DNA from 2 places in the Bradyrhizobium sp. 192 genome. Region 1 is predicted to be linked to the other one. Evidence: predicted binding sites of a transcription regulator. Region 1 holds the regulator's gene; the other holds the start of a gene.
What was found. Region 1 encodes LexA, which represses DNA repair genes until DNA is damaged. Its sites were predicted from a motif close to TGTTCNNNNTGTGTTCNG; they were not measured.

Region 1 (7,853 bases):
ATCAACTGAGCTTCTCGGCTCAGATTGGCGCGGATGATGGGCAGAATGTCGCCAGTGCGAACGCCGTCAATGTGGAAACTGCGGGCCGAGCCGCCGCGTTCAACCAGCGTCAATACAACGTTCTTATGAGCCCAAGCGGCCTTGCCCTTCTTCATGCCTTCTAAGCGGCCGAAGAAAGTCTCGTCCACTTCAACCGGCTTGCCGCCACCACCCATCGGGGGCAGCAAGCCGCCAGCGCGCATTGCTTCACGGATGCGATGCGACAAGAACCAAGCCGACTTGTAAGTGATGCCAAGCGTGCGGTGCAGTTGATGGGCGCTGACGCCCTTCTTGCTGGACGACATCAGATAGAACGCCTGAAGCCAGACGTTGAGCTTGATGTGGCTGCTTTCCATCACGCTCTTGGTCGTGACGGAGAAGTCCTTGCGGCACTCCTTGGAGCCGCAGCGATAGACGCCGGGCTTCTTGGTGGCAAAGGATGCGTTCACGGTGCCGCAGTGCGGGCAAACGCGCTCAGTGCCCCAGCGAAGGGCTTCAAGATAGGTCCGCGCAGCCTCGACGCTCTGGAAGTGCGGAGCATTGAGGCTGGCGTTCTTGATGGGCGGCTTGGCTGCGGGCATAGGCTCGTTCCGAGTTGATGCCCGTGTCTACAGTTTGTACCTTGTGGTGTCAAGTATATAATCGCCATTCGCCCCCTCGCACGTTCCGGTAGCCTCGGTGCCAATGGCGTCGCGTAAGGTGCAGGGACATGGCGGAGCAGGGCCGGCCGGTACGGTCCCAGGGAGTTGCCGGGACGTGGCCGGTCGGCCGTGCTGCACCGGCTGGCGGCTTCGCGCCGGCAGGCTTTGGCGCCTGGCCGGCAATCGTCGAGACGCTACGTGAATGGGCCCGCGCCGAGGCCGGCGCGGGGCGACTCTTGCCGTGGGTGCCTGTCGCCTTCGGCGGCGGCATCGCGCTCTATTTTGCCGCCGATCATGAGCCGGTGCTGTGGGTTGTTGCGGCGACGGCGATCGCCTTCCTGTTGGGCGCGATGCTGTTGCGGCGGAGCCGGCTGTTTGCGCCTGCGATCATGATCGCGGCGGTGGCGGCCGGCTTTGCCGTGGCAACCTGGAAGACGGCGCGCATCAGTCACCCCGTGCTGGCCAAGCCGCTCTATTCGGTGTCGCTGTATGGTTTCGTCGAGGCCCGCGACATCCGCGAGCGCACCGATCGTTTCGTGCTGCGCGTCACCGCGATGGAGGCCCAGCGCAGCGACGTCAAGCTGGAGCGCGTCCGCCTGTCGGTGCGCAAGGGCACTGCCCCCGAGGTCGGCAGCTTCGTGCAGCTCAAGGCGCGGCTGATGCCGCCGCTCTCACCGGTACGCCCCGGCAGCTACGATTTTTCGCGCGATATGTTCTTTCAGGGCATCGGTGCATCCGGCTTCGTGATGGGCGCGATCACCGCTTCCGTCCCGCCTGATGCCGGCGGCTTGCGGCTGCGTTATGCCGCCTTCATGCAGGGCCTGCGCGATGTGATCGACGCCCGCATCCGCGCCACGCTCGAGGGCGACAACCGCGCGATCGCGACAGCGCTGCTGACCGGGCGGCGCGATGCGATTTCCACGCCCGTCAACGACGCGATGTTCATCTCGGGGCTCGGGCACGTGCTCTCGATCTCCGGCTATCACATGGCGACGGTCGCGGGCGTCGTCTTCTTCGCGGTGCGCGCTCTGCTGGCCTTGATCCCGGGGCTGGCGGCCGGCTTCGCCATCAAGAAATGGTCGGCCGCGGCGGCGTTGGTCGCCGCTGCGTTCTATCTGCTGCTGTCTGGCGCGGAGGTGGCCACGCAAAGGTCGTTCTTCATGACGGCGGTGGTGCTGATCGCGGTGATGGTCGATCGCCGCGCCATCACGTTCCGCACGCTCGCGGTGGCGGCGCTGATCGTGCTCGCAGTCGCGCCGGAAGCGCTGGTGCATCCGAGTTTTCAGATGTCGTTCGCCGCGACGCTCGGACTCGTCGCGCTGGTGCAGATCGGCATGCCGAACCTGTTTGCCTCGCCCGACCATTCGGCGACCGCGCGCGTCGCGATGTGGGGCGGCCGCGAGATCGCGATGCTGTTCCTGGCCTCGCTGATCGCGGGGCTTGCGACCACGCCCTACGCTGCCTTTCACTTCCACCGCGTCACGCCCTACGGCGTGCTCGCCAATCTCGGCGCAATGCCGGTGGTTTCGGCGCTGGTGATGCCGGCCGGGCTGCTGGGCCTGCTCGCGGCGCCGTTCGGGCTCGACGGCGTGTTCTGGTGGCTGATGGGGATCGGCATCGACTGGATGGTCGTGGTCTCGCGCTGGGTGACGGCATTGCCGGGCGCCGTCGGCCGCATCCCAGCGTTCGGTATCGCGCCGCTGATCGCAGCGAGCCTGGGGATCATCGTGATGGGCCTGTTGCGCACGCCCTTGCGCTGGTGCGGTGCCGTGGTGCTGCTGGCTGCCATCGGCTGGGGACTGTCGGTGCGGCAGCCCGATATCCTGATCGCAGGGGACGGCGCGAGCGTCGCGGTGAGGGGCGGGGACGGGCGCTTGCATCTGATCAGGACGGGCAAGGACAATTTCCTGCTGAGGGAATGGCTGTCTGCTGACGCCGATCCGCGCGATGCCGGCAGTGGCGCGCTGGCGAGCGGCATATCGTGCGACGAGTCCGGCTGCGTCACGCCGCTCGCCGACGGTCGGCTGGTCGCGCTGGCCTCGCGCATCGATGCGCTGGCGGATGATTGCAGCCGGGCCGCACTGGTGGTGACGTCACGGCCCGCGCCGCCTGATTGTGCGGCGATGGTGGTGGATCGGCAGCGGCTTGGTCGCCAGGGCGCGCTGGCCTTGACGCAGCGTGGCGACGGCTTTTCGGTTCAGGCGGTGAGGGCGAGGGGCACCAACCGTCCCTGGTCGCCGGCGGCTGCCGGCGAGGGAGATTTCGAAGGAGCGCTCATGCCAAGGGCAGCGGCTTCGCGCAACAAGGATGCGACCCCCGCGGAGGCCGATCTTCAAGCGGAGGACTAAAGTCCCTGTCAGCCGATCGGCAGTCGCGTGACCGTCGGGCGGCTGTCGGCGATGATCTCACGGTTGCGCTCGTTGACCGGCTGGGTTACCGGCAGCTGCAGCACGGTTGCGCGCTGGCCTTCGACGAGCTGCGTCACCAGCACGGATTTGCCGTCCGGGAATTCGATCGCGTCATGGTGGCGATCGGGAATGTGCGGATCGATCTTGCCGAACTTGCCGACGCGGGAGTTGACGGTGCGCGTCCAGATCCAGCGGTTATCGTAACGGAGGTTGTCGGCGAAGGCGAGCTCCGTTCCCGGTAGCAGGCAGACCGCGACGGAGAGATTGGCTTCGGAGGCGAAGCCGCGTGTCGAGGTGCCGCGGAACGTTGTCGTGACGATCGTCTCGCCGACTTCTGCGGGGCGCGTCGCGACGGCATGCAGGCTGTAGTCACACATCGGGTGCTCCTCAATGCAGAGATAGCGACCCGCACCTCTTTTGGAGGCGCGGGCCCCTACCAGAGTGGAAGCACGTGACGGTCTGCCCGGTTGTAGGCAAATCTGCGGCTCGGATCGGCGAGCCGAGATCACATTATCTTTCCCGAATTCAATAGGAACAAAGTTGGCGCCCATGCATTCGGCAGGCGCGTGTCGGCGGCCCGCAGGCGAAGCGTATGTGTTCAAACAGATTGATCGCGTCGTGGGGGAAAGGGGGGCAATGCTTCTTCGCGCGCCCGGCCGATGATGCCGCTGCGGAAGAATAGGGCCGGATAGTCTGTGCAATACCAGAAAGACTATCCAGCCGGAGCGGACCATCATCCGCTCCAATCTCTGATCGGCGATGCCGATCGAAGCCGCACGCACGAGGCGCAAAGACTTCTTGATCGAGGACTTCCGGACTCAGTACTTGCGGTACAGCCCGATCAGCTTGCCCTGAATCTTCACGCGGTTCGGCGGCAGGATGCGCACCTCATACGCGGCATTGGCGGGCTCCAGGGCAATCGAGGCGCCGCGGCGGCGGAAGCGCTTGAGCGTGGCTTCCTCGTCGTCGATCAGCGCCACGACGATGTCGCCGGTATCGGCGCTCTCGTTGCGCTGGATCAGCGCCATGTCGCCGTCGAGGATGCCGGCCTCGACCATGGAATCGCCGCGCACTTCGAGTGCGTAATGCTCGCCGGAGCCGAGCATGTCGGGCGGTACGCTGATGGTGTGGCTGCGGGTCTGCAGCGCCTCGATCGGGGTGCCGGCCGCGATGCGGCCCATCACGGGCACCGCAACGGGCCGCTCGCCCTCGTCTGCGGACGGGCTGGAGCTCGCGCGTACCTTGCCGAGATTGCCCTCGATGACGCTTGGCGTGAAGCCGCGTCGGGTGCCGGCGGCAGCCTGGAGCTCCGGCAGCTTGATCACTTCGATCGCCCGGGCGCGGTTGGGCAGGCGGCGGATGAAGCCGCGCTCCTCGAGCGCGGTGATCAGGCGGTGGATGCCTGACTTCGAGCGCAGGTCGAGCGCATCCTTCATCTCGTCGAAGGACGGCGGCACGCCGCTTTCCTTCAGACGTTCGCTGATGAACCGCAGAAGCTCGTATTGTTTGCGCGTTAGCATCTCGACCAAAGTCCCCCGGTTGATGTCGTTCGATTCCGAGACGGATGAGTTCAGCTATAAGCCGCTACATCCTCGAAACAAATCATGAACGGACACTATATGTTCGATACATGTTCCGCAACTGCTTAATTTAGCGTGAACAGAACGAAGCGCGCGGAATGCGTGTGGCCGCGCAGGTCAGACGGGGAGCCGCAGCATCTCGCAGGGGCTGCCGGCCTCGGCCTGTGGCGCAAACGGTGCGCGCACGAGAAGTACTTGTGCCGCAGCAAGATTCGCAAGCAGAGAGGAATCCTGATGGCTGACGGGAAGAGCGACGAGCGTGCCGTCGTCGCGCAGCTCCAGGCGCGCGCGCAGATAGTCCTCGCGCTGGTCGTTGGCACCGAGATCGCGGCCCAGCACGGCGCGCTCGCGATGATGATGAATCACCGAACGGCCCGACAGCGCGCGAATCAGCGGTACCATGAACAGGAAGGCGCACACGTAGGACGACACGGGATTGCCGGGCAGGCCGATCACGCCCATCGTCCCCAGCCGTCCGTGCATCATCGGCTTGCCGGGCCGCATCGCGATCTTCCAGAACGCCATCGCGATGCCTTCGTCCGTGAGCGCCTGCTGGACCAGATCGTGGTCGCCCACCGATGCGCCCCCGGTCGTGATCAGGATGTCGGCGCCGCTTTCGCGCGCGCGGCGGATGCCGGCGGTGGTGGCGGCTAGCGTGTCGGCGGCGATGCCGAGGTCGATCGTCTCGGCCCCTTCCTGTCTGGCGAGCGCATGCAGGGCGAAGCCGTTGGAATAGACGATCTGGCCGTGCCCGGGTGTGGCGCCCGGCATCACCAGTTCGTCACCGGTGGCGAGGATCGCGACCTTCGGGCGGCGGCAGACGGCAAGCTGCGGATGGTTCATTGCCGCTGCGAGCGCGAGGTCGCGCTCTGTCAGTCGGGTCCCTTTGCGCAAGAGGACATCACCCTCTCGGAAATCGACGCCGGCGGGGCGGATGTGCCGACCCACGATCGCGGCTTCCTTGATCGTGACGCTCTTGCCGTCCGCAATGGTGTCCTCCTGGATCACGACCGCGTCTACGCCGTCGGGAACGACACCGCCAGTGAAGATCCGCACGGCTTCGCCAGCGCCGACCCGTCCTGTGAACGGACGGCCCGCTGCGACCTCACCGATGACAGTCAACCTGGAATCGATCGCTGCCGCGTCGGCTGCGCGCACGGCGTAGCCGTCCATCGCCGACATGGCTTGCGGCGGCTGCGTGCGCCGCGCGGCGACGTCCCGCGCGAGCACCCGGTGGTGGGCTTCGTCGAGCGGAACCATCTGTTCAGGCAGCGGCTCAACGCCCGCCAGCACCGCGGCAAGGGCGTCGGAAACCGGCATCAAGGCCACGGCGAAACTCCTGCTCGGCACGTTCGGACGAAATGTTCCGACAGTGTTCTAACCGAGCGCGGAGGCGGAGGCAAAATTGCGGAGCAGGACGCCCATCCTGCCGCTTGCAGCCCGTATCGAAGGCAGGCTCAGGCTTGGCGTCGCATCATCCAGACGATGAGACCGATCGGCAGAAGTGGGCCATCCCGAGGACGAGAATGACGGCCGCCACGGCTTGCTCGCTCAACGCCTGCTCGGCGCATCCGGGCTGACAAATGCGACGTCGGGAGCCTTTGGGCCTTGATCCTTGTCCGGCAGCGGATCGGCCTGGGATTTCAGGTCGGCGGCCTTGCTGATCAGCTTGGCGGAAAGGTCCGAATCCGAGGTCGTTCTGGCGAATTCGAGCAGCAGAGAGGCCTGCTTGGTGAGATAGGTTTTGCCCAGCACGTCGATAAGTCCGATGTAGAAGTCCCAACGGAGTGATGAGTCCGAAGGGAGGTATTCCGTTCCCGGAACTCTGTATAAAAATGCACAAAGCGATCAGGTTCCCGATCTGTTGCAGATTTGGTTCCTGAAAGCGTGTCTGAAGCTGGGTGGCGGGCTGGTTTCAGATGCCCAACGCCTTCAGGGCGTTTCCAACGTCGCGTGGCGACGTCACATGCACCGCCGTCAGGCCGCGTACCCGCGCGCCTTCGACATTCTCGGCGAGGTCATCGAAGAACACGATACGCTCCGCGGGCACGCCGATCGCGGTGACGACGTGGTCGAAGGCTTCCGCATCCGGTTTGCGCAGGCCGATGCTGGACGACAGATACAGCGCGCGGAAATGGCCGAGCAATTCGCCATATTCCCTGGAGAAATAGTCGACATGCGGCCGGTTGGTGTTGGAGAAGGCGTAGAGCGGCATCTGCTTCGCCGCACGCGGCAACAGCTCGGCAATGTCAGGCATCTCGCCGGCGAAGATCGCGTTCCAGCCTTCCAGGAATTGCGCGTCCGAAATGCCGATGCCGAGAGAAGCACGCAGCGAGGCGAAATAATCCTCGTCGCTGATCTTGCCGACCTCATGCAGCCGGTAGGCCTCGTCACGCACATAGCGCGCGACGATGGCCTCGGGCTGGCAGCCGGCATGTCCCGCCCAGCAGGCGATCGCCTTGGAGAAGTCGATGTCGAGCACCACGCGCCCGAGATCGAACAGCAGCGCATCGGCGCTGCCGGGAGAGAGCGATGTCACCTGCATCCTTTCACTCAGTAACGGTACGGATCGTGGTCGAACAGCGGGAATGCGCTGAACACGCTCGGTGCGTTGGTGGCGGTCGCCGGATGCAGGCAGGCTTTGTCGACCTCCGCGAATGACGTGGCGCCCAAAAGGCCCAGGCAGCGCAGCACCTCGTCCTCCAGCAGCTCCAGCATCCGCGCGACGCCGGCTTCGCCCGCCGCAGCCAGCGCCCAGCATTGCAGCCGTCCGATGCCGACGAGGTCCGCGCCCGCCGCGATCGCCTTGACGATGTCGGTGCCGCGACAGACGCCGCCGTCGACCATGATCTTGGCGCGGCCCTTCACGGCTTCGACGATCTCGGGCAGCACATGCATGGCACCGCGGCCGTGGTCGAGCTGGCGGCCGCCATGGTTGGAGACGTAGATCCATTCGACGCCGTGGTCGACCGCGATCCGGGCGTCCTCGGCGGTGGCGATGCCCTTCAGGATCAGCGGGATCTTGAACTTGTCCTTGATCATCTTCACGGTCCGCCACTCCAGGCCCTTCTGGAAATCGCCGCCGGTGGCGCGCAGGCGGCTCTCGCGAACGTAGCGCTTGGCGATGTCACGCTCACGACGGCTGTAGTGGGCGGTATCGACGGTCAGGCAGAAGCCGGCATAGC
Region 2 (7,853 bases), 880 kb from region 1:
TACTGCTCCATGATCTTGGGCCAGACCACGACATTGGCGATGCCGGTTTCGTCCTCCAGCGTCATGAACACGACGCCACTGGCGCTGCCCGGCCGTTGCCGCACCAGCACCACGCCGGCGCAGCGGACGCGGCGCCGCTCGTTCTCGTGGCTGATCTCCCTGCAGGCGACGACGCGCTCGCGCGAAAACATCTCGCGCAGGAATTCCATCGGGTGGCCCTTCAGCGACAACCGGATGGTCTGGTAGTCCGCGACCACCTGCTCGGCGCGCGGCATCACGGGCAGCGGCTTGGCATGCTCGTCGGGCTGCTCGCGCGCGGTGGCGGCCTCGAACAGCGGCAGCGGCACGTCGTCGGGCAGCCGCCGCACCTGCCACAGCGCTTCGCGGCGATCGAGCCCGAGCGAGCGGAACGCGTCGGCATCTGCCAGCAGGATCAGCGCGCGCTTGGGCAGGCCGGTGTCGCGGGCGAAATCTTCGAGCGAGGTGAAGGGCCGGCGGTTCCGCGCGGCAACGATGCGGTCAGCCCAATCGAGTACTCTCTCCACATTGCCATTCCGGGGCAATGCGTCAGCATCGAGCCCGGAATCCATTCCGCCAGGCGTATGCTGCGATTCCGGGTTCGCGCTTTGCGCGCCCCGGAATGACGACTGAGAGCGTTTCAACTGCTCTTCATCCTCGTCCAGCCAGTGAAAGCCGTCGATCTGACGGAAGCCCAGGCGCACGGCGCAGTATTTGCCGTCAGTGTTCTCCAGCGTGTTTTGCGCAAAACTATAGGACACGTCGATGTCACGAATCTCGACGCCGTTCTTGCGGGCGTCGTTGACGATCTGTGCGGGCGCATAGAAGCCCATCGGCTGCGAATTCAGCAGGCCGCAGCAGAAGGCGTCGGGATGATGGTACTTCAGCCACGACGAGATGTAGACGAGCTGGGCGAAGCTCGCGGCGTGGCTCTCCGGGAAACCGTAGGAGCCAAAACCCTTGATCTGATCGAAGCAGTTTCGCGCGAATTGAGGATCATACCCTCGGCGGATCATATTGCCGATCATTTTCGCTTCGAAATTGCCGATGGTCCCGACATTGCGGAACGTCGCCATGGCACGTCGCAATCCATTGGCTTCTTCCGAGGTAAATTCTGCGGCCACGATCGCGATCCGCATCGCCTGCTCCTGAAACAGGGGCACGCCGAGCGTCTTGTGAAGAACCTCGCGAAGCTCGTTCTTGTTGCCACCTTTGGGATAGGGATACTCGATATCCGCTGGATTCATCTTCCGCCGGCGCAAATAGGGATGCACCATGTCGCCCTGGATCGGTCCGGGCCGCACGATCGCGACTTCGATGACGAGGTCGTAGAAGGTCCGCGGCTTAAGGCGCGGCAGCATGTTCATCTGGGCGCGGCTCTCGACCTGGAACACGCCGAGCGACTCCCCGGCACACAGCATGTCGTAAACCTCCGGGTCGTCCTGCGGAACGCTCGCCAACGCAAAACGCTCACCCTTGTGCTGGTCGATCAGATCGAAACATTTCCTGATGCAGGTCAGCATACCCAGCGCGAGCACGTCGACCTTCATCATGTTGAGCGCGTCGACGTCGTCCTTGTCCCATTCGATGAAGGTGCGGTCATCCATCGCGGCGTTGCCGATCGGGACATAGGTGTCGAGCCGGTCCTGCGTCAGAACATAGCCGCCGACATGCTGGGAGAGATGGCGCGGAAATTCGATCAGCTCGGTCGCAAGCTCGACCGCAAGATTGATCATGGGATTGCCGGGATCGAGCCCGGCCTGCCTGACCTGCATGTCGTTGAGGCCCTTGCCCCAGCTTCCCCAGACGGTGTCGGCGAGCGCGGCGGTGACGTCCTCGGTCAGGCCCAGCGCCTCGCCGACGTCGCGAATGGCGCTGCGCGGGCGATAATGGATGACGGTCGCGATGATCGCGGCACGGTGGCGGCCGTAACGGCGATAGACATATTGCATCACCTCCTCGCGCCGCGAATGCTCGAAATCGACGTCGATGTCGGGCGGCTCCAGCCGTTCCTTTGAGATGAAGCGCTCGAACAACAAATCGACCTTGGTCGGATCGACCGAGGTGATGCCGAGCACGTAGCACACGGCTGAATTCGCCGCCGAGCCGCGGCCCTGGCACAAAATGTTCTGGCTGCGCGCATAGTGGACGATGTCGTGCACGGTGAGGAAGTAATGCGCGTATTTCAGCTCGGCGATCAGCGCGAGCTCTTTATGCAAGGTGGCGCGCAGTTTCGTGTCAATGTTCTCGACGCCGCCAAAATATTTGTCGACACCCGCCCAGGTCAAATCCTCCAGATGTCCCTGCGCGGTCTTGCCCGGCGGCACCGGCTCGTCCGGGTACTGGTATTTGAGCTGGTCGAGCGAGAAGTCGATCTTCCCCGCAAAACGCATGGTCTCCGCGATCGCGTCGGGAAAATCGCGGAACAGCCGCGCCATCTCTCGCGGCGTTTTCAGGAACCGTTCGGCATTGGCTTCCAGCTTCTTCCCGACCGCCTCGATCGTGGTCTTTTCCCGGATGCAGGTCAGCACGTCCTGAAGCGGACGGCGGCCGGGATCGTGATAGAGCACCTCGTTGGTCGCGAGCAACGGCACCTTTGCTTTGGCGGCGAGGTCATCGAGCCGCGCCAGCCGGCGGCGGTCATCGCCGCGATAGATCAGGCTCGCTGCCAGCCACACGCCCTCGGCGCGGCTCGCCTTCAGCTTTGCAAGCATATCCAGCGCCTGCGGCGGCTCGAAGCGATACGGCAACGTCAGGACCAGGAGCTGGCCTTGCGAAAACTCCAGGAGATCGGCGAAGGCGAGACGGCATTCGCCCTTCTCGATCCGCGTGATGTCGTCGCCACGCTTGCCCCGGGTCAGGAGCTGGCACAGCCGGCCATAGGCGGCGCGGTCGCGTGGATAGACCAGAATGTCGGGCGTGCCGTCGCTGAAGACGATGCGCGCGCCGATCAGCAGTTTCGGCTTGTGCAGCACCTTGTCGTTGCCGAGCTCATTCCAGGCCCGCACCACGCCGGCGAGCGTGTTGTGATCGGCGATGCCGATCCCGGGAAGACCGAGCTTGCTGGCCTGATGCACATAGGCGCGCGGATCCGAGCCGCCACGCAGGAAGGAGAAGTTCGTTGTGATGCCGATCTCGGCATAAGCGGGCGTACTCATGCGAAGAGACCGTGCACATACCAGCCGGGAGAAGCAGGCTCGCCATCGCCGTCGAACACCTCCCCTTCGTAAAGTCCGTCGCGAAAGATCCAGAAGCGCAGGCCCTCGGCGTCCTCGATTCGAAAGTAATCCCGGGTCAGCTGCTTGCCGTCCTGCCGCCACCATTCCATGGCGATGCGCTCGGGCCCCTCCACCCGCACCACGGCATGCAGCGCGCGGCGCCAGGTGAATTGATGCGGCGGTCCATCGGGCACGGCCGCGAACGGCACTTTGATCGGCTCCGGTCTGTCGAACAGCCGCAAGGGACGCAGCGGCGGCTCGCTTTCGGTCCGCGCCGGCCATTCGGCCTGCATGGCGGCAGCGAGATGATGCTGCGCCGGGGCGGCCATCACCGCGCATTCGGGGATATGGGTATCCTCGGGCAGGTGCACGACGACGCGTTTTCCGCCGATCCGCGCGGCGATGCGGTCGATCAGGGCAGAGAGCTCGTCATTGTCATGGACATGGGCGTCGAGATCGCGCTGCTCCTGCACCACGATCTCGGTGCGGCTCGCCGACAGGCGCACCATGTCGAAGCCGAAACCGGGATCGAGGGGATCGGCGAGCGCGTCAAGGCGCTCGCGGAACAGCCGGTCGATGACTTTGCTTTGCGTCACCGGCCGCCCGGCCTCGACCATGATCGCGCGTACCACGCCGTCGGTGCGGAAGAACGCGGCTTCCAGCCGACGGGCGCCCTTGCCCTGCTTCTCCATTGAGGCAATCAGCGTGTCCGCCAGCCGCGACAGCGTCATCGCGATCATGGTGTCGGTCGCGATCGGCTCGGCGAAGCGCTTCTCCACGATGTAATCGGGCAGCGGTTTCCGCGGGCTGATCGGCGCATCGCCCTGCCCCAGCGCATGCGCGAGCAGCGTGGAGAAGCGCGCGCCGAACCGCGCCGTGATCTCGCTCGGCGAACGGGAGGCGACATCGCCGATGGTCTTCAGCCCGGCACGTCGGAGGCCCGTGGTGATGGCCTCGCCCGCACCGAGCGCGGACACCGGAAACCGGTCGATCGCCGCCGCCTCCCCGCCATCGGCAACGATGCAGCCCGTGGCCTGCCGCGTCAGCGTTCGCGCGCAGACCGAGGTGCCGGCGATCGCCGCGCTGACGGCAAAGCCTTGTCGGCCGAGCGCACGAACCAGCGTCTGCAACAGCGCCGCTTCGCCGCCGAACAGATGCGCGCAGCCGGTGATGTCGAGGAACAGCCCATGCGGCGGATCGAGCGCGACCAGCGGCGTGAAGCGGTCGCACCAGTCGGCGATGTCGCTGAGCGTCTTCGCATCGGCGACGGCATCGGCGTCGAACACCTCTAAGTCCGGACACATCGCCCGGGCATTCGCCAGGGGCTGGCCGATATACAGCCCGAGGCGCTCGGCGGCCTCGTCCAGCGCATGGATGACCAGCGCATTGTTGTCCTTGATGACGACGATGCTGGGCTCGTCTTTTTGTTTTGACGCGTTTTCTTCACGCAAACCGGCACCCACTTCGCTTGAAAACGCTCTGATCTTACCCAGCCCGGCGCTGCTGAAGAAACGTTGGATTCTGTCGATCGGCAGGCGCGGCAGCCACAGGCTGAGAATACGTCGACGGTTCACTGAACTGGCACTCATCACAATTCCATTCCATGATCCACCGGCCGCACGGGCCATGACGATTGCGCAAGAGCTCGGCATCGAAGCGCGGCGCGCCCCAGGCGTCCCATACCGACCCCGGCGGCGAATGCGCCGCGCGCAGCATCCATCGTGTCTCTGCAGTCGAAGGCAGCGGCTGCGCGGCCATGCGCAGCATCAGGCCGGTGACGCCGGAACCTTGTGCGGCCAGCGTCAGCTTGCGGCTCGCCACCAGATCGAACTGCCTGGTCTCGCCCCAGAGCTCGAGCACGACCGCGCCCAGCGCATCGCAGGCGAGCGCATCGGCCGAGCTGCGCAGCGCGCTCTCGACATCGGCGGCGCGCACCATCACCACGCGGCGTGGATCGAGGCCGAGCTCGGCGAGCCCGCTCATCGACAGTGCGCCCGCCTCTATCTCCGAGAAATCCTGTCGTATCCACAGCAGCGGCCGCTGCGCCGAGACGCGCCCGGCAAGCCCCATGACGAAGCCGGTTGCGGCCGTCCCCTGAGACCCAGCGCAAAACACCTCGTGGATCGCAGCGCGCGCGAGGCCGCCCTTCAGCGCGCCATCGGCTTCGTTGTGGCCGAGTGCGACGCGATCGTGCGGATGCACGACCAACGCCGTCTCGATGCGCTCGATCTGGCCGCGCAAACTCGCAAGCGCGCTCATACGTGCGCCGCTCATGCTCGCCGCTCCTCAGGAATTGGTGCCGTGGTCTTAAAAACAAGAACCAGCGGCTGGCTCATTTGTTCATGATATGTTCTAATATAAAGCTAACGGCGGCCGGGGAGTCAATCGAATTGGTGCTCCGTCAGATTCGTCAGCTGAATCAAAGGGATTCCAAGATGGACGTGCAACGCAAGCTGGAAATTCTGGCGGACGCCGCCAAGTACGACGCGTCCTGCGCCTCCAGCGGCACCGAGAAGCGGGATTCCAGCGACCGCAAGGGCATGGGCTCGACCGCGCCGGGCATGGGCATCTGTCATTCCTACGCACCGGACGGACGCTGCATTTCGCTGCTCAAGGTGCTGCTGACCAACGCCTGCAATTACGATTGCCTCTATTGCGTCAACCGCGCCTCCAGCAACGTGCCACGCGCCCGCTTCACCATTGAGGAAGTGGTCAACCTGACGCTCGATTTCTACCGGCGTAATTACATCGAGGGCCTGTTCCTCTCCTCCGGCATCATCCGCAGCCCCGACTACACGATGGAGCAGGTGGTGGGCGTCGCGCGAAAACTGCGCGAGGAACATCACTTCCGCGGCTACATTCACCTCAAGACCATTCCCGAAGCCGACGACGCGCTGATCGCGGAGGCCGGCAAATATGCCGATCGCCTCTCCATCAACATCGAGATGCCCGAGGAGACGAGCCTGCAGCAATTCGCGCCGGAGAAGGACGTGCGCGCGATCCGCCGCACCATGGGCCGGCTACGGCTGAAGCTGGACGAGGCTGAAGAGAACCGCGTAGCGAAGACGAAAGCCAGGCCGCAGCGCTTCGCCCCGGCAGGCCAGAGCACGCAGATGATCGTCGGCGCCGATAGCGCCTCAGACCACACCATTCTCCACACCAGCTCCAATCTCTACGGCTCGTACAAGTTGAGACGCGTCTATTATTCCGCCTTCAGCCCGATCCCCGACGCCAGCCGCGCCTTGCCTCTGGTGCAGCCGCCGCTGCTGCGCGAGCACCGGCTCTACCAGGCCGACTGGCTGATGCGGTTCTACGGCTTCGACGTTGCGGAGATCGTCGACGACAGCGCGATGCTGCCGCTCGACATCGATCCCAAGCTCGCCTGGGCGCTGCGCCATCGCGACCGCTTCCCGCTCGACGTCAACCGCGCCAGCCGCGAGGAGCTGCTGCGCGTGCCGGGCTTCGGCACCAAGGCGGTCGAGCGCATCATCGCGACGCGGCGCACCACCACGATCCGCCTGGCCGATCTCGCCCGGCTGCACGTGCCCCGCAACAAGGCGCTGCCGTTCATCGTGCTCAGCGACCACCGCCCCTCGCCGCATCGTCTCGATGCCGCCGGGCTGATCGAACGCTTCAAGCCGAAAGCAACGCAACTGGGATTTGGTTTCTGATGCAGTACATCACCCTCGACACCGAAACCGATTTCGACGGCTGGCGCGAAGCAGCGCGCAGCCTCGTGCTTCATCATGTGCAGCCCACCGATGTCGCCTGGACCGTGCAAGGCCGCGACGCGGAATTATTCGCGCCGCAAGCGCCGTCTCCGATCCTCGCGGTGAATGACGGCAGCTTCAAGGTATCAGGCAAATTCGTCGATCTCGCCAAGGCCGCGATCCTGCATCGCGATCCCGAACGCTTTGCGATCCTCTATCGCCTGCTCTGGCGCCTGAAGGACAATCACGATCCCATCGAGGTCGCGACCGATCCTGACGTCGCGCTGGTCACTGCGATGGCCCGAGCGGTCCATCGCGACGAGCACAAGATGCACGCCTTCGTCCGCTTCCGCGAGATCGGCAGGGAACGCGCCGCGCATTACGTCGCCTGGTTCGAGCCGGAGCATCACATCGTCGAGCTCGCAGCCCCGTTTTTCGCCAAACGCTTCGCCGACATGCCCTGGTCGATCCTGACGCCGGAGCTCTGCGCACATTGGGACGGTCATTCGCTTTCGTTCACACCGGGTGTCAACAAGAGCGAGGCGCCGGGCGAGGATCGGCTGGAGGAGACCTGGCGGCGCTATTACGCCAGCATCTTCAATCCGGCGCGCTTGAAGGTAAAGGCGATGCAGGCCGAGATGCCGAAGAAATACTGGAGGAACCTGCCCGAGGCTTCGATCATTAAGCCCCTGATCGAGGACGCCGAACGCATGACCGGTGCCATGATCGCCAATGCCGCAACCGATCCGCACAAGCCCCAAAGGCGGCCGGAGGCTCCGATGACTCGCAAGACTGCCGCAAACGATCTCGAAGCTCTCCGTGAGGAAGCCGCGCATTGCCGCGCCTGCCATCTTTACAAGGACGCGACCCAGACCGTGTTCGGCGAGGGCCCGAAATCCGCCAACAT

Region 2: the regulator LexA is predicted to act here: its motif matches at 5,574-5,591, upstream of IVB24_RS16335 (putative DNA modification/repair radical SAM protein).

Annotation. Positions count from the first base shown of each region.
Region 1 is NZ_CP064690.1:4,483,278-4,491,130, forward strand. Features, by position in the region: gene IVB24_RS20420 (IS1595 family transposase) at 1-620, opposite strand, end outside; gene IVB24_RS20425 (ComEC/Rec2 family competence protein) at 749-3,028, shown strand; gene IVB24_RS20430 (hypothetical protein) at 3,037-3,465, opposite strand; gene lexA (transcriptional repressor LexA) at 3,907-4,608, opposite strand; gene glp (gephyrin-like molybdotransferase Glp) at 4,786-5,997, opposite strand; gene IVB24_RS20445 (hypothetical protein) at 6,220-6,423, opposite strand; gene IVB24_RS20450 (HAD family phosphatase) at 6,584-7,213, opposite strand; gene IVB24_RS20455 (alpha-hydroxy acid oxidase) at 7,222-7,853, opposite strand, start outside.
Region 2 is NZ_CP064690.1:3,599,073-3,606,925, reverse strand. Features, by position in the region: gene IVB24_RS16350 (error-prone DNA polymerase) at 1-3,176, opposite strand, end outside; gene IVB24_RS16345 (DNA polymerase Y family protein) at 3,173-4,825, opposite strand; gene IVB24_RS16340 (DNA repair protein) at 4,722-5,510, opposite strand; gene IVB24_RS16335 (putative DNA modification/repair radical SAM protein) at 5,672-6,907, shown strand; gene IVB24_RS16330 (UdgX family uracil-DNA binding protein) at 6,907-7,853, shown strand, end outside.